DNA from 2 places in the Microbacterium sp. NPDC087868 genome. Region 2 is predicted to be linked to the other one. Evidence: riboswitches for the same ligand, from Rfam matches in the RefSeq annotation. Region 2 holds a riboswitch; the other holds the start of a gene.

Region 1 (13,416 bases), on a different contig from region 2:
CTTCGAGCAGCTTGTAGACCACCTCGAGGTACTCATCGGCGTGGTTGTAGCGCTCGTCGTGCTCCATCTGGTCTTCCTGGCCCATATTGCGGGCCGCCGATGGCAGGTAGCCGGTGACGACGTTCCAGCCCACGCGGCCGTTGGTCAGGTGGTCCAAGGTGGCCAAGCGGCGGGCGAAAGCGTACGGGTGCTCATAGGCGGTACCTGCGGTGACGCCGAAGCCGAGGTTCTCGGTCACAGCGGCCATGGCGGAAACCAGCATCATCGGGTCGTTGACCGGTGCCTGCGCGCCGGAGCCCAGCGGGGTCACGTTGGTGCCCTTGTACACGTCGTAGGTGCCCAGCACGTCGGCGAGGAACAGTCCGTCGAACTTCCCCTTTTCCAGCACCTTGGCCAGGTGCGTCCAGTAGCCCAGGGTGTTGTAGGTCGAGGCCTTGTCCTGCGGATGGCGCCACAGGCCCGGCGACTGGTGCACCACGCAGTTCATGTCGAATGCGTTGAATAGGATCTCGCGCTTGTTCTCGCTCATGGCTTTGCCCCCATAGGTCGGTAATCGTGGAAAGTTGCTGGTTTGCGTCGCAGGCCCTCAAGCCCGCTGGGTTGAATCTTCGCCGGTGACGGACAGCCGCTGCGGCTGGACCCCGTTGATCTCGTAGTCCCCGACGATGCGCGCCTTGTAGATCGCCGGGTTATGGGTGGCGATGGTGCGCGCATTGCGCCAGTGCCGGTCCAGGTTGCAGCCGCTTCTGGTGGACGAGGCTCCCAGTCCGTCGAAGAGCTTGCTGGTCACGCCGATGGCCAGTGGCTGCACCACGGTTTGCGCGCGGTTGGCGGCCAGCTCGCATACGGCGTAGCGTTCCTCGTCGTTCAGTCCCGGATCGCCCAGGGCCGCCTCGACTTCGAGTACCGCGCCGATCACCACGGAGTCGGCAGCGAAGGACTCCGCGGAAACTTCGCCCACCAGCTGGAGGACCTGGGGTTCCTGGTATACCGGCACCCCGGTTCCGGTGGTGAAGATGCGGGTGCGCGCCTGCACCGCGTGACGCAGGTCGTTCAATGCGGCGCGGGCGATGCCCGCCTGCACGGCCATGAGAACCAGCTGGAAGATCGCCGCTTCGGAGTCATTGGTCTGCTGCGGCATGAAGCAATCCACCGGGACCTGGTGGAATTCGGTGGTGCCGGTTCCGGTGAGGCCCTGGCCGAACCCATCCCAGTCGTCGAGGATCTTGACGCCGCTGCGCTGGGTGGAGACCACGGCGATCTGGCGGCCGGCGAGCTCCGGGTGGGCCACGGCAACGGTGGTCCAGTCGGCAAAAATGGTGCCGGTGCAGTAGTACTTTTCACCGTCGATCACCCAGCGCCCGTCCACGGTGCTGGCCTTGGTGTTCAAGGTGCCCAGGGCGTTGCCACCGCGTTCGGTGTAGGCGTTGCCGATAATCTGCCCAGCAGCGATGCGAGCGACCCACTTCTTGCGCAGCTCTTCGTCCTCCAGCGCCAAGACGTTCTCGACGAATGCGATATGCGCACGCCACAGCTGGCCTACGTGGGAGTCCGCCTCGGACAGCTCGATGAGCAGACGGAAGACATCCACCAGCCGTGCGCCGTAGCCCCCGTCGGCAACGGAAAGGCGCAGCGCACCGAAACGCTCGCGATTCAGCAGGCCTACCTGCTCGAAAGGAAGCACGCGGTTCAAGTCGCGGTCCTTGGCTGTCGCGGCGATCTGCGCAAAAACGGGACGGAAAATTTCGGCCAGCCGGTCGTATTGCTCATCCGCACTTGGTCCGGGGGTGATTTTCAGCAATTGCCTGGTCGGCAGCTGTTCTTCAAACTTGTCCAGGTCCATTGTGGTGGCCTGCGAAGGGTCACTGAGCTGGTTGAAGTCCAGTCCGAGGGCATTGTGCGATTCACCAATAGGCATCAGGGTTCTCAATTCTTTCCATCGGTCCTGGCGGTAGCACCGTCCCGCTATTGGGGTGGTTGCTGCGGCGTCGTGGAGCCAGATCTCTCAGCCGCTCTGGATGGGTCGTAATTCATTTGTAACGGTAATAAACCGGCGTTTCCAACCCGCGAAGTCACATTTCGTCCCAGTGCCGGCAGTGCCCATCTTCAAATTTCACAGCCTAATCCGCGTCCTGCCGAAGATGAGTTGCAAAGTTTTGCTTAATGTCGAGCAAACCGGCCTGCAATAAAATAAATAACGAAATTTCTGGGCAATGTGACGTAGTTGTCGAAGATTTTTTCATATTACGCAAGATTTGCGTTCAAATCGTTCGACTCGTTGTAATGGACACGTAACCATCCCGAGCGGCCGAGAGATCTGGCTCCACGACGCCGCAGCAACCACCTTTGGAGTTTTGCTCTGCAGGCCGGTGCTACCGCCAGGAACGATGGAGATGAACATGACTCTTTCCTTTGCAGCGCCCGAGGCAGCTCCCGTTGCCTCAGCTTCAAGCGCCCTGGACGTGCAGTTCAGCAACGTGTCGCGAACCTTCACCACCAAGATGGAAAGCCGCACCGTTCTGACCGATATCAACCTGCAAATTCCAGCAGGTCAAGTCGTGGCCATTCTTGGAGCCAGCGGTTGCGGAAAATCCACGCTGCTGCGTTCAGTATCGGGCTTGGACCACCCCACCACCGGCACCATCCGCACCGGCACCCGCGAGGTCACCGGCATCAACGAGTTATGCGCCGTTGCCTTCCAGGAGCCCCGGCTGCTGCCATGGCGCTCGGTTCGCCAGAACATTGCACTGGGCCTGGCACCGGAAACCGATAAGCGCGCCGGCAACTCGCTGATCGATGAGTTGATCGAGCTGACCGGTCTGAGCCATGCAGCCAGCTTGCGCCCACGCGAGATCTCCGGAGGCATGGCGCAACGGGTTTCGCTGGCTCGCGCGCTGGCTCGGCGCCCGGGTGTATTGCTTCTTGATGAACCCTTCGGCGCCCTCGATGCGCTGACACGCTTGAAGATGCAGGATCTGCTGCTCTCGATTCACGCATCGTTCCCCACCACTGTTCTCATGGTGACCCATGATGTGGACGAGGCGTTGACTTTGGCTGACCGCGTGATTGTTCTGGGGCGAGGCGCTGGGCATAGTGCAGCGGGCGTCATCGAGGATCTGTCCATCTCAGCTGTGCATCCACGCCGGCATACCGATGAAAAGTTCGTTGCAGATCGCCTGCACCTATTGCGCCTGCTCGGCGTCGACCCAACCAACCATTAGTCCCGGCCACGCCGTGGGTCCCGAACCATTCGTCCCCTTTGCCTTTTCACCTACACCGCTTGCACGCACAATTCTAGGATTCTCCATGCTTTTGAACCGTCTCACCCGCCGCACTGCATTGTCCGCCGCCGCCTTGATCGTTGGCGCAGTTGCCCTGACCGGCTGTGCTGGCGAAAACGCTACAGCCTCCTCGGATGGTCAGACCCTGTCCATCGACTTTGCCACTTACAACCCGCTGAGCCTGGTACTCAAGGAAAAGGGATGGTTGGAAGCAGCCGCCAAGGAGCAGGGCGTAAATGTCGAATGGATCCAGTCCGCTGGTTCCAACAAGGCCAATGAAGCTCTTCGCGCCGACGCAATCGATGTTGGTTCCACAGCCGGTTCCGCTGCGCTCCTGAACCGTTCGAACGGTGCACCCATCAAGACCATCGCACTGTATTCGCAGCCGGAATGGGCGGCCCTGGTAGTGGATAAGGACTCGAAAATCGAGTCCGTTGAAGATCTCGCTGGCAAGACCGTGGCCGCTACAAAGGGCACCGACCCATACTTCTTCCTGCTGCAGGCGCTGGAATCCGCGGGCTTGAGTGAAGCTGACATCAAGCTGCAGAACCTCCAGCATGCCGATGGACGTACCGCCCTGGCCAACGGCTCGGTTGATGCCTGGAGCGGTTTGGATCCGATCATGGCCGCTGCCGAAAAAGACGGCGCGCAACTGGTTTACCGGAACTTGGATTTCAACACCTACGGTGCGCTGAACGCTCGCGAAGACTTCATTGAGCAGAGCCCCGAACTCGCCCAGCTCGTTGTCGATGCCTACGAAAAGGCTCGTGGCTGGGCAGCTGACAATCCCGAGGAAACCGCAGAAATCCTGGCCGACGTAGCAGGGCTCGAACCAGGAGTTGCTGCCACCGTCATTGAGGAACGCTCCAATCTGGACGTTCCGGCAGTTCCCGACGCCAAATTCACTGGAGTCCTGAGCAAGATTGCTCCCACGCTGGTCGCTAGCGGCGATGTCTCGGAGCAGGAATCCGTTGATGAAGCTCTGGAAACCCTCATCGATGACCAGTTTGCCGTCAAGGCAGACGCAACAAAGATCTCCGGAGAGTAACCAGCCATGAGTCCCTCTAACGTGGCTGGAACCCGCGGAAGCCAAACACCTGCCAAGCAGAAGGCCAGCATGGCCGCAACGATCCTGCGTGCCCCGAAATGGCTGCTTGCGCTGGTCTTGCCGCTGACCACCCTGGCTGTGTGGCAATTTGTCACCGTTACCGGAATCGTTGCTCCGTGGACACTGCCAACTCCGGGTTCAGTGGTTTCTGCTGCCATTGAGCTCTTCCAGGATGGCGAACTCGGAAAGCACATCGGCATCTCCACTCAGCGTGTTCTTCTCGGTTTCGCCTTCGGATCATTGCTGGGCTTGGCGCTGGGTGCGCTTGTCGGACTGTCCAAATTGGCAGATGCATTTCTGGGACTGAGCATCAGCGCCCTGCGTGCAGTCCCTTCCTTGGCTTGGGTTCCGCTGCTGGTGCTCTGGATGAAAATGGGTGAAGATTCCAAGGTCACACTCGTGATCATTGGTGCCTTCTTCCCGGTCTTTACCACCGTCGCCTTGGCGTTGCGCCATGTCGATGCCCACCTGGTCGAAGCAGCCCGCTCCTTCGGGTTGAAGGGATTGAAGCTGCTGCGCACCGTCCAGCTGCCCGCAGTGGTCCCTTCGATCTTCTCCGGCCTGCGTTTGGCACTAGCCCAAGCTTGGCTCTTCCTGGTCGCAGCCGAACTCCTCGGCGCGTCAATGGGCCTTGGCTTCTTGCTCACCGACTCGCAGAACAACGGCCGATTGGACCGCCTGATCATGACCATCGTGCTGCTGGCCGTCTTTGGAAAGATCACCGATGCCCTGCTGTCGATAGCAGAACGCTGGGCTATCAAGCGCTGGACCTGAAACCGGACCCGCTAATACCCGCTAGTACCCGCTAGTACCCGCTGACAAAGCTACCCCTCACCAAAGAAAGTTTGCGATGACCACCGAATTGGCAACAACCTCAACTCAAGTTTCAGAGGCAGCACGCCAGGAATTCTGGGACGAAGCGGCGAACCTCTTGGATTGGGACATCCCGTGGCACACCACCAGCCGCATCATTCCGGCCGATCCGGATGCCAAGCGCGGACCGGAAATTTCTTGGTACCTCGGCGGCAAGCTGAACGCCGCAGTGAACTGCGCCGACCGCCATGTAGCTGCGGGACGCGGGCAGAAGGTCGCACTGTATTTCGAAGGCGAGCCCGGAGACCGGGTAGCCGTCACCTACAAGAATTTGCAGGAGCGGGTCTCCCAGGCAGCCAACGCCTTGGAATCCCTGGGTGTGGTGAAGGGCGACCGCGTGGTCATTTACCTGCCGGTGCTCATTGAAACAATTGTCATCACCTTGGCTTGCGCCCGCATCGGCGCCATCCACTCGCTGGTCTTCGGCGGGTTCTCCGCCGAAGCGCTGAGGTTCCGCGTGGAGGACACCAAGGCAAAGGTCCTGGTCACCACCGACGGCCAGTTCCGCCGCGGCACTTCGGTTCCGGTCAAAGGCAACGCCGATGCGGCCGTTGCCGGCGAGAACGAAATCGAAAAGGTCCTGGTTATCCGCCGCACCGGCGACGAAATCCCGTGGACCGAAGGCCGCGACATCTGGTGGCATGAGGTGGTTGATACCCAGTCCACCGAGCACCACGCGCAGGCATTCGATGCGGAAACACCGCTGTTCATCATGTACACCTCGGGAACCACCGGCCAGCCGAAGGGCTTGGTGCACACCACCGGCGGGTACCTGACGCAGGCGGCCACCAGCTACAACCTGCTGTTCGCCAACCCGGACGAATCCCAGCGCGCCAAGGACGTGCACTGGTGCACCGCCGACCTCGCCTGGGTCACCGCGCATACCTACGAGATCTACGGCCCGTTGGCCAATGGCGTCACCCAGGTAATCTACGAGGGCGTCCCCAGCGCCCCGCACCCGGGCCGCCACTTCGAGGTCATTGAACGCTACAAGGTCACCAGCTACTACACCGCTCCCACCTTGGTCCGCTCGTTGATGGGCTGGTTCCCGGACGGCATCCCCGCTCAATACGATCTGTCCTCGGTGAAGATCGGCGGCACTGTGGGTGAAGCCGTCAATCCCGAGGCATGGAAATGGTTCCGCCAGCAGATCGGCCGGGACAGCGAAGCAGGACTGCCGATGGTTGACACCTGGTGGCAGTCCGAATCCGGCGCGACCGTGCTTTCCCCCCTGCCGACCGATGGACATTTCAAGCCAGGCTGCGCCGCACGCGCGCTGCCGGGCATCTCGGTGGACATTGTTGACGATGGCGGCCTGAGCGTGCCGGCCAACCAGCAGGGCAATATTGTCATCACGCGCACTGGCCCGTCGATGGCCCGTACCGTATGGGGCAACCCGACGCGCTACTACACCAGCTACTGGGAACAATACGTAGAGCAGGGCTGGTTCTTGGCTGGCGACGGTGCCCGCTTCGATGAGGACGGCGATATCTACATCCTGGGCCGCACCGACGACGTGATCAATATTTCCGGCCATCGGCTTTCCACCATTGAAATCGAATCGGCATTGGTCACCCACCCCGGCGTGGTGGAAGCCGGCGTCTGCCCCACCCCGGATTCCAAGACCGGACACGCTGCAACTGCCTTCGTGGTACCGCTGGACAAGACCCTGGTTGCCGAGTCGCCTGACGAGCAGCTCGTTGCACGGCAGGCCGAATTCATTGCTGAACTCCGCAATACCGTCGCGGTGCAGATCGGCCCGATTGCCAAGCCGCGGGAAATCGTCTTGGTTCCAGATGTGCCCAAGACCCGTTCGGGCAAGATCATGCGCCGCCTGCTCACCCAGCTGTTCGAGGGCACCACGCTCGGCGACACAACGAGCCTGCAGAATGAGCCGTGCATTCCGGAGATCAACGCGATCTGCCGCGCGCGCGGCTAATCGCTGCTCCCAGGCCCCTTGGGGTTAAACAAATGAAGCTTCTTCCCCGGCGGGGGAAGAAGCTTCATTTGATTTGCCGGTTAGGAATCCCCGGTCGTTGGCTTCTGGCTCTGGCCATCGGCCGCAGTGTTCTTGCCGTCCTGCACCGGGTCAGCGGCGGCTTCGGTGGCGAAGAGCTTCCCTTCGGAGGCCTTGCCCTCGGCACTGACCAAAGGAATTTCGGTGGTCATCAAGCTGAACTGGCTGCCCTCATGGCGGTCAACCGCTTGGCCCACGGACTGCTCCAGGACCTTTCGAGCCACCTTGCCGCGAAGCACCAGCGGATCCTTGCTCAGGTCCTTCCACAACGCCACGCAGAGCAGGAGCATCACAATCACGAATGGCAGCGCCGAAACAATGGTGATGTTCTTCAGCCCGGTCAATGCCTCCGCCGGATGATCGCCGCCAGCCAGCAGCATCACCGCGGCCACAGCGCCGGTGGCCACGCCCCAGAAGATCACGGCCTTCTTGGATGGCTCTTCAGCGCCGCGTTCGCTGAGCGCACCCATCACGATCGAGGCCGAGTCTGCGCCGGTCACGAAGAAGATTGCAATCAGCAGCACGGTGACGACCATCAGCACGGTAGCCATCCAGCCCGACAGCGGGAGGCGCCCAAGCATGTCGAAGAGGATCAAATCGAAGTCGATATCTGGTACGCCGTCAACAATGCTGGCCAGCTTTTCCCCGGTTTCCCCGGAGCGTTCAGCGCGTTCCTGAATACCGATTGCGCCACCGCCGAAGATTGCAAACCAAATCAGGGTGACACTGGATGGAACGAGCAGCACGCCGGTGACGAACTGGCGAATAGTGCGGCCACGGGAAATGCGGGCGATGAACAAGCCTACGAATGGGCTCCAAGAGATCCACCATGCCCAGTAGAAGACAGTCCACGAGGACAGCCAATCAGACATTGCGCCATCGCCGGCAGCCGTACGCGAAGCCATCTCCGGCAAGTCGCCGATGAAAGCGCCAATGGCATTGGGAATGACGTTCAGGATGAACAGAGTTGGGCCGCCAATGAAAACGATCAATGCGATGATCAATGCCAATACCATGTTGGTGTTGGACAACCACTGGATACCTCGCTCGATGCCGGAAACGGCAGAAGCGACAAACAATGCCGTCAGAATGCCAATGATGATAACCAGAACGCCGGAGCCGACCTTCTCCATCATCCCGGTGGCCTGGATGCCGCCGCCAATCTGCAATGCGCCCAGACCCAGCGAACAAGCCGAGCCGAAGAGGGTGGCGATGATGGCCAGGATATTGATGGTGCGCCCGCCCCAACCATGGATGGCGCGGTCGCCGAAGATCGAGCTGAACATGGCTGAGAAAAGCTGGGGGCGTCCCAGCCGGAAGCTGCCGTAAGCCATGCCCAAGCCAACGATGGCGTACATGGCCCATGGGAATAGGGTCCAGTGGAAGAGCGTGGTGCCCATGGCGGTGCTCAGGGCATCACTGGTGGAACCTTCCACCGTTCCCGGAGGAGGCGACATGTAGAAGTACAGCGGCTCGCCTACGCCGTAGAAGACCAAGCCGATGCCCATGCCGGTTGCGAACATCATCGAGATCCACGAGACCGTGGAGAACTTTGGCGTCTCGCCGTCCTTGCCCAGCGGGATGCGTCCGAAGTTCTTGGCCGCTACGACGATGGCGAAGACCGCGAAAACCGCGGCAGCGATGACAAAAAGCCAGCCAGTGTTGGTGATAACCCAATCAAGGGCCGCACTGGAGGCCTTGCCCAGCCCTTCCGGGGTAGCGAAACCCCAAATGATAAATGCCAGCGCTAGAACGCCGGCAATTCCGAATACCCAGTAATCCGTACCGGAAAGTGAGTACTTCTTAGGTCGTCTGTGACGAACTGAATGCAGTTCCTCGACGAGGTCTACGATTGATTGATCCGTCTGCTTCATTGCGTTCTTCCTTCACTGGTGAGATCCCGCGGAGAAGATCCGGGCGGAATCTGCCGAGCCATCGCCTCTCGAGTAAACGATCGCCATGCAGTGTGATTGATTGCGAATTGCTTTTCGGGTGTCGGTCCGTTGTGTCTAAATCTAGCGTTGGAGCAGCCTGAAAGAAACAGCTATTCTCCGCTGATATCCCGCGAATTATTTCTGCGAGTTGACCCGATTTAGCACGAATTTGACACGATAAATCCCAAAATGGGCCTTTTCCAGCATGGTCGACATCTCATCAAGGGTCAAATCTGTTCCTTGATTTCTCGCCATTTTCGGACCTCCGCCGCCCCAGGATCACGTTGTTTACGCTGGCATCACCATCTATGTGAGCTTCCTCGCCCCATGGAGTTTTCCACTCCTTGCCCCCGCGAAATCATCAAATGACCGGAAATATTCTTGGAGTCAAAATCGCTCATTATTGCCTTTCCTATTCCTGGTGAAATCTCTATGATTCCGCAATTTTTCTCCCCGGAAGCACGTCATGCCTGAACATGTCGGTTACGGAATACTTACTAATGAGCCATTGATCCAACCAGCGAACCGGGGTCCACCAACTTTTAACGTGAAATACACTGGAACTTATCTTGACTGATTCAAAATAAGCAGGCATGCTGGGTACATGACATCACAGGCAGGGATCGAGCAGGTGCTGAAGGCGGCATCGATGCGGGTCACGCAACCGCGCGTTGCGGTACTTTCCGCCGTCGCAGCGCACCCGCACGCGGATACCGAAACCATCATTTCGGCTGTCCGTGAAGATCACCCCAATGTGTCGCACCAAGCTGTCTACGATTCACTCAGGCTCTTCACGAAGCTGGGTGTCATTCGGCAGATACAGCCACAGGGCCATACCGCCCGCTATGAAGCCCGCGTTGGCGACAATCACCACCATGTGGTGTGCCGCCAGTGTGGAAAGCTGGCGGACGTCGACTGCGCTGTCGGCGGCGCCCCGTGCCTGCATGCTTCCAATGACCACGGGTTCAGCATTGATGAAGCCGAAGTGATCTATTGGGGCACCTGCCCGGGTTGCCAGGCTGCGAACGCATAGTTGCTGTCTAAGTAAACCCCTAGATTTGCCATCGTCATCAGCGCAGCTGCTGTGCGATGGATAAAACCAGATAAACCCTAAACAATCCGGAAGGAAAGAGCACATGTCTGAGATGACTGCAGGTCAGTGCCCAGTAGTTGGCGGCGCGGGTCGAATTCACCCTACCCAGGGCAATGCCAACACCGAATGGTGGCCGAATAAGCTGAATCTGAGGATTCTGGCCAAGAACCAGCAGGTTTCCAACCCGCTGGACGAGAACTTCGACTACATTGAAGCCTTCAATGCCCTCGACTTGTCGGCAGTAAAAGCCGACCTGACCGAAATCATGACCCAGTCGCACGACTGGTGGCCAGCAGACTTCGGCCACTACGGCCCGTTCTTCATCCGCATGGCTTGGCACTCCGCAGGCACCTACCGCTCGCACGACGGCCGTGGCGGCGGCGGCGCAGGCCAGCAGCGCTTCGCTCCGCTGAACTCGTGGCCTGACAACGTTTCGCTGGACAAGGCTCGCCGCCTGCTGTGGCCAGTGAAGAAGAAGTACGGCCAGTCGATTTCCTGGGCCGACCTTATCCTGCTGGCTGGCAATGTGGCTCTGGAAGACATGGGCTTCGAGACCTTCGGTTTCGCCGGCGGCCGCAAGGACGTTTGGGAAGCAGATGACGATGTCTACTGGGGCCCTGAAAAGGTCTGGCTGGACAGCGAACGCTACACCGGCAAGCGAGACCTGGATGCTCCTCTGGCAGCAGTGCAGATGGGCCTGATCTACGTGAATCCTGAGGGTCCTGACGGAAATCCGGATCCGCTGGCCTCGGCCGTAGACATCCGCGAAACCTTCCGCCGCATGGGCATGAACGACGAGGAGACCGTCGCGCTGATCGCCGGTGGCCACACCTTCGGCAAGACCCACGGCGCGCATGCCGATGACAAGATCGGCCCGGATCCAGAAGCAGCTCCGCTCGAAATGCAGGGACTGGGCTGGAAGAACGGCCACGGCACCGGCAAGGGCGCGGACACCGTCTCCTCGGGTCTTGAAGTCACCTGGACCTACCACCCAACCCGCTGGGACAACGAGTTCTTCCACATCCTCTTCGCCTACGAATGGGAACTGTTCGAATCCCCAGCAGGCGCCAAGCAGTGGCGCCCGGTCAACAATGGCGGAGCCGGCTTGGTCCAGCCTGCATTCGAGACCTTGGAACACCGCGAGCCACGCATGCTTACCAGCGACCTGGCCCTGCGCTTCGACCCGGTCTACGGCCCGATCTCCAAGAACTTCAAGGAGAACCCAGACCAGTTCGCAGACGCCTTCGCCCGCGCATGGTTCAAGCTGACCCACCGTGACATGGGCCCGAAGTCCCGCTACTTCGGCCCAGAGGTTCCTGCTGAGGACCTGCTCTGGCAGGATCCACTGCCAGCAGCTCCGCAGACCACCTTGGGTGCAACTGAAGTTGCCGCACTTAAAGCCCTGATCAACGATTCGGGACTGACCGTCCAGCAGCTGGTATCCACGGCTTGGAAGGCCGCTTCGACCTTCCGCAGCTCGGATAAGCGCGGCGGCGTCAACGGCGGCCGCATCCGCCTGGAACCACAGGTCTCCTGGAGCGTGAACCAGCCTGAACAGCTCAAGCCGGTAATTGCCAAGCTGGAAGAGATTGTTGACAACTTCAACGCCACTTCCGGGATCAAGGCTTCCTTCGCGGACGTCGTTGTCCTAGCCGGCAACGTCGGAGTCGAGCAGGCAGCCCTGGCAGCTGGCCAGCAGGTCGAGGTTCCATTCACCCCGGGCCGCGTAGACGCAACCCAGGAGCAAACCGACGTTGACCAGTTCGCATGGCTGGAACCAGTTTCCGACGGATTCCGCAACTACGACTCGGGCTTCGTCAAGCTGCCTAGCGAGTACTTGCTGATCGACCGCGCGAATCTGCTGGGCCTCTCGGCACCGGAAGCTACCGTACTGCTCGGTGGACTGCGCGTCATCGGCAATAACTGGGACGGCTCCAACTTGGGCGTCTTCACCGACACCCCAGGCGCGTTGACCAACGACTTCTTCGCGAACCTGCTGGAGCTGGGGTTGGAATGGACCCCGTCCGCTGACGAGCAGACCTACACCACCACCGATGGCCGCTGGACCGGCAGCCGCGTGGATCTGGTCTTCGGTGCCAACTCCGAGCTGCGTGCACTGGCCGAGGTTTACGCTTCGGATGATGCCAAGGAGAAGTTCGTCAATGACTTCGCCTCCGCTTGGGCCAAGCTCATGGACGCAGATCGCTTCGAACTGCGCAGCAAGTAGCAGCTGCTGGGCTGCAAGCCCGTAGCAATTAGTGCTGGGCTGCTGCTTCCCGCAAGGGAGGCAGCAGCCCAGCACTTGTTTCATGCGGGAACTGCCCGTCAGAACAGCGTCGCGGCGCCGCTGGCGAAGTCCGGGTTCTCCAGCTTCAGCAGCTCGGACTTGGCTTCCAAGCCTCCCAGGTAGCCGCCCAATGAACCATCGGTGCGCAGCACCCGATGGCAGGGCAGCACGATGGGAATCGGGTTGGTGGCGCAGGCTGAACCGACGGCCCGCACCGCTTTCGGCTTGCCGATCTGCTGCGCCAGCTGGGCGTAGCTCAGGGTACGCCCGTAATCGATATGACCCAGCTCCAGCTGCACCTGGCGGCGGAACTCGGTGGAGAGCTGCAAGTCCACCGGAAGATCGAAGCCATGCCGCTGGCCCGCGAAATACTCATCCAGTTGCCGGACGGCACCATCCAAGCTCGACTTGTCGCGCAGGATCCGCGGGCTGAGCCTTTCCGAGAGCACCTCCAGAATCCGGTCATGGCCTTCGGATTCAAAAGCGACCCGGACCAGCCCGGCATCGGTACTGGCCAGCAGCAAGGCCCCCACGGGGCTATCGACCACGCGATAGGCAACATCAACAAGTTCCCGTGCACGGGCCCGTTCAACGAGCCGGTCCTGCAGCGAGTCGAGGACTTGCGCTTCAGCGGCCGTAGCCTGCTGCCGATAATTTTTTCCGTTCATGGCTGCTCCCGCCATAGTTCTTGGTCATCCATCCGGGCCCGCAGATTCTTGATCCCATCGGCGCCCGAACGCCGGGCGGCAGCTTCGGTGCCGGAAAGGATTCCGGCAATTTGCGCGTAGCTCATTCCGCCCAGGTAGCGGTAGGCCACCACCTG
Region 2 (18,072 bases):
CCAGGGGAGTGGAACGATCCCAGATCTTGCCCTGCAGCCACTCTTGGGTGCGGCCCTGGTAGCCGCGCATCGACACATCGCTGGCCACGGCGTAGCCGGCAATATGCGCGGCAGCATCCTCCTGGCTGATGCGGCGACCCGGCTTGCCGATAATGATAGCCAGCTCTGCTTCGTAGTCCACCCGGTGGTCTTCCACTGGAATTTCGATGGTGTCCTTGGCACCGCATAGGGTGGAAGCGAACTTCGCGAACACCGTCGGATACTTCGGCAGGTCTTCGCCGACCTCGGCCGCATGCGTCTTGTAGTTCAACCCGATGCAGTAGATTTTCTCCGGCTTGGGGATCAGCGGAGCGTAGTCGGCTTCGCCCTCGGCGATGGAATCACCCACCAAAGCGCGAGCAACTACTTCTTGCTGAGTTGCGTCATCAAGACGCAGGAAACGCTGCACTGAATCGAGGTTGTCCAAGTAGTAGGCGCGGCCATCTTCAATGACAGCAGCGGTGGTATGGCCTGGTTCGCTGGCGAGGCGGAGCGTTGCAAGTTTCATGAATCTATCTCACTACACTTTTCGCTGAAAGTGCACCATATTTCGTGATCGGCAATTGATAGCAATTGGCCTTAAATACGGCCGAGCCAGAGCTTTGATCTGGAAAACGTGGCTTGGCCATGCTCCGCTGACCCGGATAAACTCATGGCAAGCTACGGTCCCAGAGACCAGTCTTGAAATAACGATCTAGATACGAAACTAAAGTGAAGCAGGTTTTAATGTGGGTGACTTTTTTGGCGAGCGATCTCGCCATATCCTCTTCGCCTCGTGGCAGCACTTCTCGCTAGTCGCGCAGTGCTTGATCCTGGCGACAATTATTGCTGTGCTGATTGCCGTATTGGTATACCGCAACAAGCCCCTATCAGGCTTGGCTAACGGCATTAGCGCCATCGGCCTGACTATTCCGTCCTTTGCCCTGATCGGTTTGCTTATTGTCCCCGTGGGCTTCGGGGTTACTCCGGCAGTCATCGTGGTGACGTTCTTCGCCGCCCTGCCAATTCTGCGCAACGCGATCGTTGGGCTGAACAACATCGAACCAACCATTATCGAGTCAGCGCGCGGCATCGGCATGAGCCGGCTGAAGACTCTGATATCAGTAGAAATTCCCATAGCTTGGCCGGTGATCCTGACTGGCGTACGAATTTCAGCCCAGATGGTGATGGGCGTCGCCGCAGTGGTCTCCTACGCCCTGGGTCCTGGCCTCGGCGGGTTCATCTTCCAAGGACTCTCGCGTCTGGGCGGCGCGAACTCCCTGGAATCCGTGATCACGGGCGTAGTTGGCGTCGTGATCCTGGCGCTCATCCTTGATTTGATTTTGCTCGGCATTGGCCGACTGACTACCCCGCGAGGTATCCGTGTCTGAACATAAGATCCCTGAAAATGCCGTGGCCCAGAATGTCACCGGCGCTTCGATCATGCTTGAAGAAGTAACCAAGACCTACCCGGGACAAAAGAAATCGGCCGTAGGCGGCCTGACCCTGGAGATCCCTGCCGGGTCCATCGTGATGTTCGTGGGGCCATCGGGCTGCGGCAAGACGACCACCCTGAAGATGATTAATCGCCTGATCGAGCCGACCAGCGGCAAGATCGTCATTGACGGCGAAGATGTCACCGGCATGAACGGTGATGAACTGCGCCGCCGCATTGGCTATGTGATCCAGGCTGGCGGCCTGTTCCCGCATATGACCGTGGCGACCAATATCGCCATGGTTCCAAAGATGCTGGGTTGGCCCAAGGAGAAGATCGCTGCCCGCGTCGACGAGCTGCTGGAACTCGTCTCGCTGGATCCGGAACTTTACCGGGCCCGTTTCCCCAAGGAGCTCTCCGGAGGCCAGCAGCAGCGTGTGGGCGTCGCCCGTGCATTGGCAGCGGATCCACCGGTCTTGCTGATGGATGAGCCATTCGGTGCAGTTGACCCCATTACCCGCCAGCGTCTGCAGGATGAGCTGCTGAACATCCAGTCTGAAGTCCAGAAGACGATCGTGTGCGTGACCCACGACTTCGACGAAGCGGTGAAGCTCGGCGACTGGATTGCGATCTTCAACGAAGGCGCGCAGCTGGAGCAGTACGACTCCCCAGAAAGGATCCTGGCCAATCCGGCCAGCGAGTTCGTGGAGAATTTCATCGGTTCGGGTGCCGGCTTGAAGCAGCTGACCCTGACGCGGGTGAACGAAGTGGAACTGGGAGAAGCCATCACCACCACACCGGGCAAGAATGCTTCGGAGGTGCTCTCGCAACTGCAGGGCGCCGGACGCAAATACGCGGTAGTGCTTGATTCGCGGGGACGTCCGCTGCGCCGCATGGACCGCCGGCAACTGTCGCGTGCCCAGATCATCGAGGGTACCTACGATGAATCCATGCCGGTCGTCGGTGAGCAGGCCACCTTGAACGACGCATTGGACACCATGCTGGTGGCCAGTTCCGAGTCGGCCCTGGTAACGGGACGCCGTGATGTGCTCACGGGTGTCATCACGGTGCAGACCGTCATGGAGGCGATCGCGGCCGCGAACAACACCACGGATGCTAATCACGAGGCGCCGGTTGGCCTGAACTCGGGTGCCATCAACGTCGTGAATATCGACAGTGCGGCCACCGGGCAGGATGGTGAATCGGCATGAGATCCGAAACCCGCAGCTTGATTTGGCAGATCGCCGGAATCGCAGCTGCTTTCGCCATCTTGGTGGGTTGGCTGGTGACAGCCGACCTGACCGAGACCGAACAGCAAACGCTGGATCCGGCAACGATTTGGGGCTACACCCTCGACCACCTGAAGATCACGGTCATCTCGGCGCTCATCGTTCTGCTGATCGCGATTCCGCTCGGCGTGCTGCTCACTCGCCCCGGACTGCGCAAGGCAGCCCCGGCGGTGCGCGCCATTGCCAACTTCGGCCAAGCCGCACCCGCCATTGGCGTCATCGTGCTCTTGGCCTTCTGGTTGGGGTTCGGCCCGAAAACTGCCATTGTCTCACTGGTGATCTATGCGATTCTTCCGGTGCTCTCCAACACCATTGTTGGCCTGCAGCAGGTTGATGAACGCCTGGTGGAGGCCGGGCGGGGAATCGGCATGAGCCAGATGTCCGTGCTGTTGAAGGTCGAGCTGCCGTTGGCCGTCCCGGTGATGCTATCGGGCATCCGCACAGCCCTGGTGCTGCTGGTAGGCACCGCGACGTTGGCAACCTTTATCAACGGCGGCGGGCTGGGCATCTTGATCACTACGGGAGTGAACCTGAACCTGAATGTGGTGCTGATTGCCGGCTCGTTGCTAGTGGCCTTGCTGGCTTTGACGATTGATTGGCTTGGCCGCGTCGTCGAACAGGTGGCACGACCGAGAGGACTTTCGTGAACCGCAAACTGAATTTAGCTGTCCTATCCATGGCCGCGCTGATCGGAATGACTGGGTGCGGACTTAGCCCATCGACCGGGACGGTGCCCAACGCCGGCCCCGCCGAGATCAAGCCGCTGGTCGAAAACGCTGAAGACACCACCGTGACCGTCACGTCCAAGTCCTTTACCGAGCAGCTGCTGCTGGGGAAGATCACCGTGATCGCGCTCAAGGCTGCCGGCTATGACGTCACCGACCTGACCAATGTTCCTGGCTCCCAGCCGGCACGTCAGTTGCTGCTTTCCGGCGACGCGAGCGTGCTCTGGGAGTACACCGGTACCGCGTGGCTGACCTACTTGGGCCACGAATCACCTGTTGTGGGTGAAGAAGAGCAGTGGCAGTCGGTGCACGATGAGGATGTTGCCAATGGAATTATCTGGGGAAATCCGGCACCGTTGAACAACACCTACGCATTGGCGATGAACGAAGAAACGACCAAGCGGCTGGGTATCACCAAGCTTTCCGAACTGCAGACGCTGGACCCCGAAGATCTGACGTTCTGCGTCGACCCGGAATTCAATTCCCGTCGAGACGGTCTGACTCCAATGCTGGAACACTACGATATCGACCGTGGTTCAGAAGTGGCTGAGGACAATATCGGTCTGTACGACGTGGGTGCCATTTACCAGGCAACCGCTAATGGCGCGTGCAACTTCGGTGAAGTCTTCACCACTGACGGGCGCATCAAGGCGCTTAACTTGACCGTGCTGGAAGATGACCGGAAGTATTTCCCAAGCTACAACGCCGCCCCGGCTTTCAACGGAGAATTCCTTGAAAAGCACCCGGAAATCCAGCAGATCATGGACAAGATCGCTCCGTTGCTGACTGATCAGGTCTTGATGGACCTGAATTACCAGGTGGACGTGGTTGGCCGTGAACCGGCAGATGTTGCCTTCGAATGGATGGTTGGCCAAGGCTTGGTCTCCAATCCCTAACCGAGGCAACGAAAACTGCATGGATTAAGCAATGGATCCCCGGCATCGCGATGCCGGGGATCCATTTCAATGTCGCCGAGGATTCACTGGGGATTGGTTTCTCTCGGATGGATTTGCTTGCAGGATGGAAATAGGTGGAGGCCATCTACCTATTGCTGATTCCGGGTACCTAGCTCGCCGTCGACTTCATCGGCGATTTCGGTCGTGGCAGCGGTAGTGATGGATTCTTCCTGCCAAATTTCCTCTAGCTCTGCGGATAACTCGGCTTCTTCTTGGGCATGATCGGGAACTGGGTCATTTGCGTTCATGGCCTCAGTCTAGCCATGTACACGTCGGAGTAAAGGGGTGCATGAAAAATTACTTCAGTGGAAACTTTCCTAGTCAGTATCAAAATAAGGGTCTCTTGAAGAGTCAGATGAAACTTTTTTAGGGAAAGTGGTTGACGCTTCAACTTCATTAGTGTCATACTGGTATCAGCAAAACAAATTGAGGCGTCAACTACTTGATGGCCCGACGAAAGGATTTAGACATGACTGCATCTGCACTGACCACCGGAACCTGGAACCTCGATGCATCGCACTCCGAGATTGGCTTCTCGGTTCGCCACGCAGGCATCTCCAAGGTTCGCGGCAGCTTCACTGAATTCGACGCAACCCTGACCACCGGCGCAACCCTGGCAGATTCCTCGGTCGAGGCAACCGTCCAGATCGCATCGGTCAACACCAAGGACGCTAACCGCGACGGCCACCTGAAGGGCGAGGACTTCTTCAACGCCGAGCAGTTCCCAACCATGACCTTCAAGTCCACTGCGGTCAAGGGCGAGGCTGGCGAGTTCATTCTCGTTGGCGATCTGACCATCCGCGGCGTGAGCAAGGAAGTTGAATTCGAAGCAGAGCTCGGCGGCGAAGCTGTAGACGCTTTCGGTGCAACCCGCGTTGGCTTCTTCGCATCCACGACCATCTCCCGCAAGGAATTCGGCATCACCTGGAACGCAGCACTGGAAGCCGGTGGCGTTCTGGTCAGCGACAAGGTCAAGATCGAAATCGACGCTTCGTTCGTACTGCCAACCGCAGAGTAAAAGTTTCCCGAAGTCCGTCATGGGGATGACGGGATAAGGGCCGATACCGGCAAAGCCTCCGGCTCACGAAAGTGAGCTGGAGGCTTTGTCGTTAAAGTCGAGGGAAAACGTGCCTAGGACCCGGTGAACGACGGGTCCACGGAAAATGCGATAGCACCGATGACAAGGAATGCGACATACACGATCCAGAGCACGCCCAAAATGGTGCCGATCCAACCGGTCACTTTGCCGACCGTGGATACCGTATTGAATTCCCTTTCGGCTTTATTGGCCTTGAAAATAGCAATCGGGCCAAGGATCACGCCTGCTACGAAGATTGACACAATGCCAAGAATCATCGAGGTCTGTGCCAGCTGGGTGCCTTGAAATTGGGATGCTGTCGGATAGCCGAAGTTACCCGGGGGATACTGGCCCGGTTCGCCATGTGCCTGTTGATTGTAGTAAGGCTGTTGCGGGACGCCGTTGAGATCGTAGGAACCAGGCTGCTGGTACTGCCGGTTCTGACCCTGATGCCCTGAAGAATAAGGGTTTCGTGGTTCTTCGCCTGGACTGGTCATGGCAACCTGCTTTCCGCTTGTGAGGCTCGTTCGCTTAATTCAAGATTCTCACATGCAACCGGCAATAACATCTAATCTCTAGAAGAACTCTTGCGCGGATCCCTTGCAGCTGCGCGAGACATCAGCTGGCAGGATGCATTCTGCGCCACAGCGCATGAGTGCCTGTCGCCAACGCCACGAGTAATAGGCTCAGTGCCAAGCCGATCCCGAAGATCTGTCCGTAGTGGCCATTCTGCGCTAAATCTGCAGTTAGGTAGGTCGCCGCAGATGCCCCGGCGAACAGGGCAAAAACGAATAGTGAAACGGTGGTGGCCCGCGCGTCAGGCGAGATATCGGTCGCCCACCCCTGCATTGATGAGTGCATGATCGCGTTCGCGGCACCCAGGAAGAACGCGGTGAGGGTGTAAGAGGCAGGGGAGGGAGCGAACGCCGAGGGGAGGAAAGCTGCGCAAAGCACCAGGCCGCCACCCCCAATAAGCCACGTTCGGCCAATGCGTGCCACCAATCGGCGCATCAAGCGTGCACCCAGAATGACTCCCAGGGCAAAAGCGCAACCTAGCGCTCCCGCCAAGCCAATAGCGACACCGGATTCTTGCAAGGCGGGAACGATATAGGTCAGCAATCCCATGAGCAGCCCGCCTTCGAGGAAGACGATGGCATAAAGGGCCAAATTCATGGGACGCAAAGCTGCACGGAATTGGAATCCGGAACGCGAATGTTCGGGCTCTGCCGCCTTCCGCAAGCTATACAGGGCCGCTACGCAACCCAGTGCAGGCAACAGGAACACCAGCCGCCAGTTCGCGTATGTTGCCAATGCTCCTGAAGCTAATGTCGCCAGGGTGGTGCCCAGCGAGGAATAGATCTGCAAATCAGATAAGCCCCGCGCGCGTTCTACCCCGGTACGCGTATCGCCCAGGAGCGTCATCAGCGTTGGATACAGCGCGCCGAACATAAACCCGGTGAGGGAGCGGGCAATGAGTAGCGGCAAATAGTCGGTGAACATGATGCTGGCGACCGCGCCGAGGCCAGCGCCGATGAGCGCCGCGCGCAATACCGCAAGACGCCCGAAACGATCGCTAAGCACGCCCCAGATCGGCTGGCCAATGGCATAGAACAAGGCATAGGAAGCTACCAGTTGGACAGCTTGGGCGAAACTGAGCGAGGTACCCAGCGAAAGTGCGACCAGCATGGGAGGGGTGCCATAGCGGTCGAAGAAGGAAAGGAAGCCGACGAAGCGCAAAGCCGAATCGGGAATGGTGCGTACCGAAATCCGAAGGTCCTGTTGTTTCTCCATCCCGGCCCTTCAAGTGAGAATCTTCCGCCTGCCTATCCATGTAATCATAATCTGCCCGCTGATGCTGTTTTGGATGACAGCTGCCACGGGCAGATGACGCATCGGCAGCTAGGCAGTTACTGGTGATTCAGTCATGAATTGAGCGAAGAATTCGCCCAACTCACCGGTCGCGTCCAGCGGCAGCGCCATGGACACGTCCAAGCCTGGACAGGATTGGCGGGCTGGGTGCGCCAGATATCTCCGGTGATGAAAATCCGAGGCAAGGGAAGCATAACGGATTGCCGTCACGATGGAGCCAGGGAAGTCATCGCGGGCTTGAGCGTTTCCATGCCACCGGTGCGCTTCCGCGAAATGTTCGAAGCTGGACTGCCGGCTTCGCTTTTTTGCCGCGCGCGATCGAATAGAGGCGGACCTGAAGGGTTTTATTGCCGGCGGCTAGGGCAAGAAGCCGACAGCACACTTAAATGCACTCGCGGCCGGTTCCCTGGAGGTTTAGGAGGGGGGAACCGGCCGCGAAAGCTTATTGCGCCAGCCTTACAGGCCGCGAACCATCAGGACGTCCAAGGTACGCGGGCCGTGCACGCCTTCAACGCGCTCCAGCTCGATATCACTGGTGGCCGACGGGCCGGAGATCCAGGTCTGCGGACGGGTGATGGCCAGTCGCGGCATGGCTTCTGGCAGCAGGCGCACGATCGAGGAGATCGGCACGATGCACACATGGTGGTCGGGTACCAGCGAAATCGCGCGGCGGCCCTGGTTTGGCTCGCCATCGAGGATGATGGTGCCGGACTCGGCGACCGAAACGGCCGACGAGGTGACCACGGCGCTGGTTTCATCCAGTTCGGCGATGCTCAGCCGTGCGCCCGGGGCATCGATGCGCTGCTCGACCTTCTCGCCCAGCCCTGAGAGCCAGTCGGTGTCCAAGCCATGCGGGTAGACAACGCTGGAGGCTCCCGCCAGCTTGGCCGCTACGTATTCCGGGATCTGCGCGGCGTCAATGACGTCCACCCCGGCCTTGTAATCCACCAAGCGGTCCACCAGCAGGTCGATGAGCTCAGCTTCACCCATATCCGAGGTCTTGCGGTATTCGCGGGGTACCTCTTGGGCGACGGGAGCATCGGCTAGTGCCGAGCGGATCCGTCCCAGGATTTCGTCTTTTGCGCTCACTTGGACTCCTTCTCGTCGCTCCACCAGTCGCGGAAGGACTTGTTTGGCGGGGCGGGAATGTCACGGCTGGCGGTCCACCCTGCGGCGATGCCCGGAAGCTTCTTGATCTTCTTTTCCTTGCCGGACATCAGCCGGCCCAGCGGCAAGGCCTTTTCGAGCAGGCCGAGGTTCTTGCCCTTGCCCAACGCCCAGGAGCCGCCCTTCATCAGCAGATCCATCTGGGTCGGGAGCTTGTGCTTGTCGCGGTTGGCATCCACGTCCTCGCCGCGCAGGTGCACGAGGATTTCCGGGATGTTGATCTTCACCGGGCAAGCGTCGTAGCAGGCGCCGCACAGCGAGGAAGCATATGGCAAGGAGCCGTTTTCCTCGACCTGGATGCCGGTCAGCAGCGGGGAGAGGATTGCGCCGATCGGGCCCGGGTAGGTCGAACCGTAGGCGTGGCCGCCGGTGCGCTCGTACACTGGGCACACGTTCATGCACGCCGAGCAGCGGATGCAGTTCAGCGCGGTGCGGCCGAAGCGGTCGGCCAGGGCGCGGGTGCGGCCGTTATCCAGCAGCACGATGTGCACGTTCTGCGGGCCATCGTCTTCGCTCACGCCGGTCCACAGCGAGGTGTAGGGATTCATGCGCTCGCCGGTGGAAGACCGCGGCAGCAGCTGCATGAAGACCTCGATGTCCTCCCAGTGGGGGAGGACCTTCTCGATGCCCATGACCGTGATCAGGGTTTCGGGCAGGGTCAGGCACATGCGGCCGTTGCCCTCGGATTCCACTACGCCCAGGGTGCCGGTATCAGCCAGCGCGAAGTTCGCGCCGGAGATCGCGACCTTGGCGGAAAGGAACTTCTTGCGCAGGTGCTTGCGGGCAGCTTCGGCCAGCTTGGCTGGCTCATCGGTCAGGTTCGGATCCACTACCGGCATTTCCTTGAGGAAGATGTCGCGCACCTCGGTGCGGTTCTTGTGGATCGCCGGAACCAGGATGTGGCTTGGCTTGTCGTTGCCCAGCTGGACGATCAGCTCGGCAAGGTCGGTTTCGAAGGCTTCGATGCCCTCGGTCTCCAGGTGCTCGTTCAGGCCGATTTCCTGGGTGGCCATGGACTTGACCTTGACGACCTCTTTCGAGCCGGTCGCCTTGACCAGCTCGGTAACGATCTTGTTGGCTTCGTCCGCGTCACGGGCCCAGTGGACAATGCCGCCCCGGGCGGTGAAGTTCTTCTCGAACTCTTCCAAACGCTCTTCGAGGTTGGCCATCGTCAGGTTCTTGATGGCGCTGCCGGCGTCGCGCAGCTCTTCCCAGTCCGGAAGCTCGCCGACGACGTTCAGCCGCTTGTCGCGAATGGTGTGGGTGGCGTGGCGCAGGTTCTTGCGCATCTGGGTGTTGCCCAGTTCGCGGTGCGCGGCCTTGGGGAATGGCTCGGTCTCGAACAGGTTGCCCTGCCCGCCGGCAGGCATGCCGAGGAATACCTGAGTCACAGTGACACCGTCTCTTCCATGGTGCTGGCCAGGATATCTGCCAGGTGCAGGGTCTTTGGCTTGGCTCCGGTGCGCGAAAGTCCGCCGCCGATGTGCATCAGGCAGGAGGCGTCGCCGCCCGCGCAGGCCGAGGCGCCGGTGGAGCAGATGTTCTTCATCTTGTCTTCGAGCATTGCCGTGGAGACATCGGAGTTCTTGATCGAGAAGGTACCGCCGAAGCCGCAGCACTGGTCAGCTTCCGGAAGCTCGTTGACGGTGATGCCGCCGACGGTCTTGAGCAGATCAAGTTGCCGATCGCCGAGTTGCAGCGAACGCATGCCGTGGCAGGAAGGGTGGTAGGTGATGGTCTGCGGGAAGTAGCTGCCCAGCTGCTCGGCGGCGTTGGTGATCCCCAGGACATCCACCAGCAGCTGGCTCAGTTCATAGGTGCGCTTGCCCACGGCAACTGCGCGTTCCTTGAGCTCCGGCTTGCCCAGGCGCTCTGCCAGGAAAGGGTGCTGGTGCTTGACCGAAGCAACGCAGGAGCCTGAGGGGGCCACCGCGACGTCATAGTCTTCGGTGTCGAAGGCATTGATGTGGTTTTCGACCACGGGCAGGGCTTCAGGCATATAACCGGAATTCATGTGCATTTGCCCACAGCAGGCTTGCGCCTTGGGGAAAATGACTTCATGGCCCAAGCGTTCCAGGATTTTCACTGTCGACTTGGCGGTTTCCGGATACATAGCATCCACAATGCACGTGGCAAAGAGAGCAATTCGCATAATAAATGACTCTTTCAGGGTGTGGTCAGACCATACTATGCCACGTACTTCGTAATAGTCAAGACTTGTTGTGATAGCTCTCACCTTGTACTCTAGGTGGTCGGACCACATATGGTCAGACCATCTCGAGTAAGGACGCCCACACCGTGTTTACACCCTCCACGGATCCGATCGCGGGGAGCATAGCTGTTTCAGCGCTCATCGCACTGATCCCGCTTGTAGCCTTCTTCGTACTTCTGGCGGTAGTCAAGGTCAAGGCCCACTGGGCCGGCCTCGGCTCGCTCGCTGTTGCCATCCTCGTGGCGATCTTCGGCTGGAACATGCCGGTTGGATTGGCATTGAACTCCGGACTGATGGGCATGGTCTTCGGTGCCTTCCCTATTGTCTGGATCGTTGTCATGGCGATCTTCCTCTACCAGGTCACCGTCAAGTCGGGCCGCTTCGAAGACCTGCGCCGCGTCTTCGACGTCATCGGCGGCGGCGACGTGCGCATTCAGGCCGTGCTGATTGCTTTCTGCTTCGGCGGCCTGCTTGAAGCGCTGGCAGGCTTCGGCGCACCGGTAGCGATTACCGCCACCATGCTGCTGGCATTGGGCCTGTCGCCGCTGCGCGCAGCCTGCGCCGTGCTGATCGCCAACACCGCCCCGGTGGCCTTCGGCGCCGTGGCGATCCCGATCACCACCGCCGGTGCCCTGACCGGCATCCCGGCTGCCGACATCGGCGCCATCGTTGGCCACCAGTCCCCGCTGCTGGCGCTGTTCGTCCCATCGATCCTGGTCCTGATCCTCGACGGCTGGCGCGGCATGCGCCAGACCCTGCCGGCAACGCTGACCATCGGCATTTCCTTCGGTGTCGCCCAGTGGCTGTGCTCGACCTACTTCTCCTATGAGCTGACCGATATCGTTGCTGCGCTGGTTGGCCTGGCCGCCGCAGTGATCCTGCTGCGCTTCTGGACTCCAAAGGGTGCCGACGAGGCACGCCAGCGCGTGCTGACTGCTGAAGCCGCCGCAATTCCATACGAGGCCAATGCCAAGCTGCACCCGGTCAACACCTGGATGGCTTTGTTCCCGTACCTGCTGGTTATCGTCATCTTCGGCGTGGCCAAGCTGTGGAAGCTGGGCGTGGACATTCCTGCATGGCTGGCAACCACGGACATCAAGTTCGGCTGGCCAGGACTGGACGGCAAGATCCTGAATGCTGATGGCGAAGCGGTATCTTCGACCATCTACAACTTCCAGTGGCTATCCTCCCCAGGCACCTTGCTGCTGATCACCGGCCTGATCGTGGCCCTGGTCTACGCGAAGAACGACGGCAACGGCAAGTACAAGATGACCTTCGCCGAGGGTGCTGCCGAAATCGGCAAGACCGTCTACAACATGCGCTACGCCGCGCTGACCATCCTGTCGGTCCTCGGCCTGGCTTACGTGATGAACCTTTCGGGCCAGACCATCACCATTGGCACCTGGCTGGCAGGCACCGGCGCATTCTTCGCCTTCCTGTCGCCAATCCTGGGCTGGATCGGCACCGCGGTGACCGGCTCGGACACCTCGGCCAACGCGCTGTTCGCCAAGCTGCAGCAGACCGCTGGCATCAATGCCGGCATCGATCCGAACCTGCTGGTTGCCGCCAACACCTCCGGCGGCGTGGTCGGCAAGCTGATCTCCCCGCAGAACCTGGCCATCGCCGCTACCTCGGTGAAGATGGAAGGCCAGGAGTCGGTGATCCTCAAGAAGGTTGCCGGTTGGTCCGTAGGCATGCTGCTGGTGCTGTGCTGCTTGGTTTACCTGCAGTCCACCCCGGTTCTGTCCTGGATGCTGCCTTAGCTTCAAACGGCTAAAATAGATCCGATGCCAGTAAACCCAGCTCCGCGTGCGTACCAGATTGTTCTCCAAGCAATTGAACAGGATCTGCGCAAGGAGAAGCTCTCCGTTGGAGACCAGCTTCCCGGCGAGCGTGCGCTCGCGGAGCAGCATGGGATCTCGCGGGCCTCGGTCCGCGATGCCATCCGCATCCTTGATGTGATGGGCATTATCAAGACTTCCACCGGCTCCGGGCCCAACTCCGGAGCGGTGATCATCTCCAACCCCTCGGCTGGCATTTCGCAGGCATTGCGCCTGCATCTGGCGGCCAAGGGGATCAACGTCCGCGAGATCGTCGAATCTCGCATCCTGCTGGAAACCTGGGCAGCGCAAATGACGCCGCGCGATCCAATCCATGCCCAGCAGGTCATTGACCGCACCGCGGTGCTGATCATGCGCATGGACGACGCGCAGCTCTCGCGCGAGGCCTTCCACCGTATTGATGCCGAGTTCCATGTGCTCCTGGCCTCCATGGCCGGCAACGCGGTAGTGGAATCGATGATGGAATCGCTGCGCAACTCGATCAGCGACTATGTTTCCGAATCGGTGCCCAGCGATGAGGCCTGGCAGCCGGTGGTGCGCATCCTGCGCCGCCAGCACAAGGCCATCCACCACGCGTTCGCGACGAACCAGCGCGAACGGGCGGCCCAGCTGCTCGAAGAGCACATCAACTGGTTCTACTCGCAGACCCGCTAGATCCGGCAGGATAGTTTTCAAATAAATAAGTCGGACTTTATGGCCCCTCGCACCTCTTATATCTGATATGTTTTTGGGGAAGCGACGGGGCTACTTTTTCGGATACAGCAGCCGGTACATACCGCTGGTGAGTTCCCGTCGATGAACCATCGACACTTCATGCGAGGGAACTCATGAGCCAACTTTTTGACCTGACCGGACGACTGGCCCTGGTGACCGGGTCCTCCCGCGGTATTGGCCGCGAACTTGCCCGTGCCCTGGCCGATGCCGGAGCCACCATCATCCTGCACGGCCGCGATGCGCAACGCTTGGCCGAAACTGTCGCCGAATTCGGCACCCGCTATGGCGCCGAAAGAATCCATAGCGTCTGCTTCGATGTCACCGATGATGCCGCCGTGCGCGAGAACATTGCCGCCATTGAAAAGACCATCGGCCCCATCCGCATATTGGTGAACAACGCCGGTATCCAACACCGCGTTCCGATGCTGGAATTGGAAGTATCCGACTGGCAGCGTGTGATTGACACGAACCTCACCAGCGCATTCCTGGTAGGCCGAGAGGTCGCACGCTCCATGGTGCAGCGTGGCGAAGGCAAGATCATCAACATCTGCTCGGTGCAAACCGACTTGGCCCGCCCCACCATCTCCGCCTATAGTGCGGCCAAGGGAGGCCTGCGCAATCTCACCCGCGCCATGACCGCCGAATGGGCTGGTTCGGGACTGCAAATCAACGGCATCGCACCGGGCTACATCCACACCGAGATGACGCAGAATCTGGTGGATGACGAGAAATTCAATTCCTGGATTCTGGGCCGCACCCCGGCTGCCCGTTGGGGAACTGTCGAGGATCTGGCCGGACCAGCAGTCTGGTTGGCCTCGGATGGATCGAACTACGTGAACGGGCAGACCATTTTCATCGACGGAGGCATGAGCGTTGTCGTCTAATTCCCTCGCCACCAGCACGTTGGCCGTCGTGGCCCATGCAGCCGATGATTTGCGTATTGAACAAATCGAGCTGGCAGCGCCGCGAGCAGATGAAGCACGCGTTGCCATCGCTTACGGCGGTATCTGCGGATCAGACTTGCATTACTGGAGCCACGGCGCCGCCGGGGAATCGATCCTCAAGGCTCCAATGGTTCTCGGGCATGAAATCGTCGGGACCGTCATGCAGGCCGCCGCTGACGGCAGCGGGCCGGCAGCCGGAACCAAAGTCGCCGTGCACCCGGCAACACCAGGCGAGACCGGGGAACCCTACCCGGCCGACCGCCCGAATCTTTCCCCGGGGTGCACCTATCTGGGCTCGGCCGCCCGCTACCCGCACACCGAGGGCGCATTCGCCCGCGAAGTGAACCTGCCATCACGCATGCTGCGTGAGCTGCCTGCTGGCTTAGCACTGCGTGATGCGGCACTGGCAGAACCGGCTGCGGTTGCTTGGCATGCGGTGTCGCGCGCCGGTGAAGTCGCCGGCAAGAAGGCGCTGGTTATTGGTGCTGGGCCGATCGGAGCTCTCGCTGTAGCAGTGCTCAAGCGTGCCGGAGCCAAAGAAATCATCGCAGTGGACATGCACGAGAAGCCGTTGGAAATCGCCGGGAAACTCGGTGCCACTTCAACTTTGCGCGCCGATGACCAGGAAGCTCTTGCCCAGGTGGGCGCGGACGTGGTGATCGAGGCCAGCGGCAACTTCCGCGGGTTGGCCTCCGCCGTGCGCGGTGCCGTGCGCGGCGGTCGAGTGGTCATGGTCGGGTTGCTGCCCTCAGGAGAACAACCCGCACTCATTTCGCTGGCTATTACCCGCGAGCTGGAACTGGTTGGTTCCTTCCGCTTCAACGACGAAATCGACCATGTGCTTGCTGCCCTGGCCGACGGTTCACTGCAGGTTTCCGAGGCGGTAACCCACGAGTTCCCGGTCGCCGATGCGCTTGAAGCCTTCGAAACGGCCAAGGATTCGGCTCGCTCCGGCAAAGTCCTGCTGAACTTCCTGGGGCAATAGTTGGCTTCAGCTAGAAGTGCACCGCGGCGGCCCCTGAAGTCGGGGGCCGCCGCGGTGCTTTTTAGTTCAGCGAACTCTAGTTGGTCTCTGCGATGCTTACCGCGGTTGTCACGGGCACCGGATTGGCGAAGAGGTCCAGCACCGGGCAGTGTGCATCCACTGCGCGGCGCAGTTCTTCATAGCGTTCAGCTGATTCCGGTCCGGCAATCCGGATGTCCAGATCCACCGACGAGAAGCCGGGGCGGATGGTCTGGTCGATGCCGAAGAGTCCGCGGACATCGAGGTGGCCATTGGCCTGGATCTTCACGTCGTCCACCTGGATGCCGAGGTTCTGCGCGTACAAGCGGTAGACCACAACCTGGCAGGAGATGAGCGCTCCGAGCGCGTATTCCACGGGGCTTGCGGCCAGGTCGCTGCCGCCCAGGGCAGCTGGCTCGTCGACCTGGAAGGTGTGCTTGCCGGAGACAATGTTGCTGGCTACCGAATCGAAGCCTTCGCCCTCGACGGTGAAAGTCAATTGGGCACTTTGCGGCGCAGCCGAAATTCGTTCGCCCCAGCCTTTGCCTGCTTCCTGCAGGCGCTGTGCACGGTCTTCGGATACGGTCGGGGCAGATGCTGCATTAGTCATGGGGAATTGATCCCCTTTCTGGCGCAAGGGGCGCCATCGCTTACGCATCTTGGCGTTCAAGATGCGTCGAATCTTCACCTGGGGCACCCCGCACAATGACGCAGGAGGGTTGCCGTCCACTCAGCCAGGGCTCAAAGAGTGGAACTCGTGATTCAGTGATTAATTTCTATCGGTTTCAGGGCCCGCGGGTAAAGGGCAGAAGTAACTTTTCGTCACCGGGCATCTTGCTTTCCGGCTCGCTAAGATGGAATCTAGCTCTCGGGCGCCCACTGCACGAACAATGAACGGCGAGTATGGAATTCCAGCTGACACTTTCTGCGGCCCAGACCTTGGTGACCGAATCCGAATACAACCTGGGCCAATTCCTGTGTGATTCCGGAAAAGTGCAGATCGCCAACCGGGTAATGCAACCGGGATCTACCCGCATCTCCGGTGTGGTGCTGCGTGAATCGGTGATGGCCCAATTGGAAATCACCGAGGGCAATATCAGCTTCACCAGCTTCTGCGGCAAGCATCCGGGGGTTCAGTCTTGTGAAGATGTCGCCGCCTTGCTCATTGAGGTCACCACCGAAGAAGACCAGGGCTTTTTCGTCTCCGACTCCGGGGTGGATCCCCACGCTTGGAAACGCAATAGCAAGCCGCAGTGGGAACGTACCCTTGACCGTCTGCTTCCAGTCATTTCCGATGAGCCGCTGGTTGCCGAAGAACCGCTGGGATTGATCCTGAAAGTGGTAAGCGAACCGCGTTATGGCGGCGAGGACGCGCTGACCTTGCAGGCACGCCCGGCCCGCCAGGGAACCAAGAGCCCCTGGATCCAAACCGGGATCAGCTGGCGCAATGTTGCTTTTGATGCGCGGTTCTCCAAGAAGCAGCGTCGTGCGGTCGTTGAACTGGACCGGTTGCGTGAACACGTTGAACAAGATACTTATCGCCATTCGTGGGATCCCAAGGAGTGGATCTCCTTGATGGATCTTCCAGGCCAGGACCTGCTGGATGCGTTCGAAGCCCTGCGTGAAGCTGGAGTGCAGATCGTCAACGGTGGTTCTACGGCCAAGGCCCCGGTGGAGTTCAGCGAGCAACCAGCCATGGCACACGTGGATGTGCGTCGCGGTGAACATGGCCTGAGCATGGAAGGGAAGCTGCGCGGGCCGAGCGAAGAGCACGTCTACCTCTTGCCCATAGGCACGCCGCCGACCTTGTTGGCTTACGCGTCCAGCCCCTTGCCGAAGGCCAGGGAAATCGGTTTGGCCCGGTTCGCTGAACCGGTCACGAAGGAACTGGCCACATTTATTGAATCCGGTGCGCAATCCATCCCGCAGGAAGGCGTTGAGCTTTTCGAGCGCCAGCACCTGGACCGATTGCGCCTGATGGCACCGTTGAAGAGCGAGGATGACAGCTACAGCATCCCTGTTCCAGCACGCCCCAGCCTCAAGCTGTCCCTGGAGAGCATCCGAACTCCGCTGACCGTGAGCTATTCCTGGGAGTACGCCTCCGCGGGCCCCCGCCAGTATGCCGTGGAAAAGGAAATTGCTGCTTCGGTGCAGGACAAGCTCGGCGCGCAGGCTTCCTTGGGGCAACTGACCTCTTCAGGAATCTTCCCGCCGAAGGACTTCAGCACCTCCGAATCCATCGATTTCTTGGTCTACGCATTGCCGCTATTGGCAGAGCATTCCGATGTGGTCGTTGAAGAGCAGAACAGGCTGCCGAAGTACCGGATCAGCCACGCGCCGGCCGCTGTCAGTGTCGAAGCCGGCGAAAGCACGGGGGACTGGTTCGACTTGTCTGTGGAAGTGCTCCTGGACGAGACCAAGGTCCCGTTCCCACTGCTGCTGGAGGCCTTGACCAAGCAAGATGAGTATCTCGTCCTCGATGACCTTACGGTGATCCCGATTGATGGTGCAGATTTCACGCAGCTGCGCCAGCTGATATCAGAGGCCGGGGAGCTGGGCACGGTGCAGGGCGATACGATCCGCATCCATAAGTTGAGCATCGACTGGTGGCAAGAACTGGTGGATCTGGGCATTATCGAAGCCCAGCACAACCAGTGGCTGCAGACCATGAAGGCGCTGCAAAGCGGTGAAGAAATGCAGCCGGTCCAACTAGCGGAAACGTTCAACGCTGAACTGCGCCCGTATCAGGGCCACGGCCTATCCTGGCTCAACTTCTTGCGTACCCATGATCTCGGTGGCGTCCTTGCCGACGATATGGGTC

The links. Region 2 has a riboswitch for S-adenosylmethionine ahead of ACI2JZ_RS16970 (OsmC family protein). Riboswitches for the same ligand answer to the same signal wherever they lie in the genome.
Region 1: linked by a shared signal. The riboswitch ahead of ACI2JZ_RS17625 (acyl-CoA dehydrogenase) and the one ahead of ACI2JZ_RS16970 (OsmC family protein) in region 2 are both predicted to bind S-adenosylmethionine.

The regions. Positions count from the first base shown of each region.
Region 1 is NZ_JBJDNO010000007.1:51,112-64,527, reverse strand. It holds gene ACI2JZ_RS17630 (LLM class flavin-dependent oxidoreductase) at 1-529, opposite strand, end outside; gene ACI2JZ_RS17625 (acyl-CoA dehydrogenase) at 587-1,918, opposite strand; SAM riboswitch class I at 1,934-2,025, opposite strand; SAM riboswitch class I at 2,293-2,394, shown strand; gene ACI2JZ_RS17620 (ABC transporter ATP-binding protein) at 2,394-3,221, shown strand; gene ACI2JZ_RS17615 (aliphatic sulfonate ABC transporter substrate-binding protein) at 3,307-4,329, shown strand; gene ACI2JZ_RS17610 (ABC transporter permease) at 4,399-5,163, shown strand; gene acs (acetate--CoA ligase) at 5,240-7,201, shown strand; gene ACI2JZ_RS17600 (BCCT family transporter) at 7,282-9,153, opposite strand; gene ACI2JZ_RS17595 (Fur family transcriptional regulator) at 9,818-10,246, shown strand; gene katG (catalase/peroxidase HPI) at 10,350-12,533, shown strand; gene ACI2JZ_RS17585 (methylated-DNA--[protein]-cysteine S-methyltransferase) at 12,632-13,261, opposite strand; gene ACI2JZ_RS17580 (RNA polymerase sigma factor) at 13,258-13,416, opposite strand, start outside.
Region 2 is NZ_JBJDNO010000005.1:79,261-97,332, forward strand. It holds gene ACI2JZ_RS16890 (fumarylacetoacetate hydrolase family protein) at 1-547, opposite strand, end outside; gene ACI2JZ_RS16895 (ABC transporter permease) at 768-1,409, shown strand; gene ACI2JZ_RS16900 (betaine/proline/choline family ABC transporter ATP-binding protein) at 1,402-2,664, shown strand; gene ACI2JZ_RS16905 (ABC transporter permease) at 2,661-3,389, shown strand; gene ACI2JZ_RS16910 (glycine betaine ABC transporter substrate-binding protein) at 3,386-4,363, shown strand; gene ACI2JZ_RS16915 (hypothetical protein) at 4,513-4,671, opposite strand; gene ACI2JZ_RS16920 (YceI family protein) at 4,893-5,441, shown strand; gene ACI2JZ_RS16925 (DUF4190 domain-containing protein) at 5,555-5,998, opposite strand; gene ACI2JZ_RS16930 (MFS transporter) at 6,120-7,292, opposite strand; gene ACI2JZ_RS16935 (LUD domain-containing protein) at 7,827-8,459, opposite strand; gene ACI2JZ_RS16940 (LutB/LldF family L-lactate oxidation iron-sulfur protein) at 8,456-9,907, opposite strand; gene ACI2JZ_RS16945 ((Fe-S)-binding protein) at 9,925-10,689, opposite strand; gene ACI2JZ_RS16950 (L-lactate permease) at 10,836-12,512, shown strand; gene ACI2JZ_RS16955 (FCD domain-containing protein) at 12,537-13,244, shown strand; gene ACI2JZ_RS16960 (SDR family oxidoreductase) at 13,418-14,188, shown strand; gene ACI2JZ_RS16965 (L-idonate 5-dehydrogenase) at 14,178-15,233, shown strand; gene ACI2JZ_RS16970 (OsmC family protein) at 15,310-15,861, opposite strand; SAM riboswitch class IV at 15,893-16,014, opposite strand; gene ACI2JZ_RS16975 (DEAD/DEAH box helicase) at 16,155-18,072, shown strand, end outside.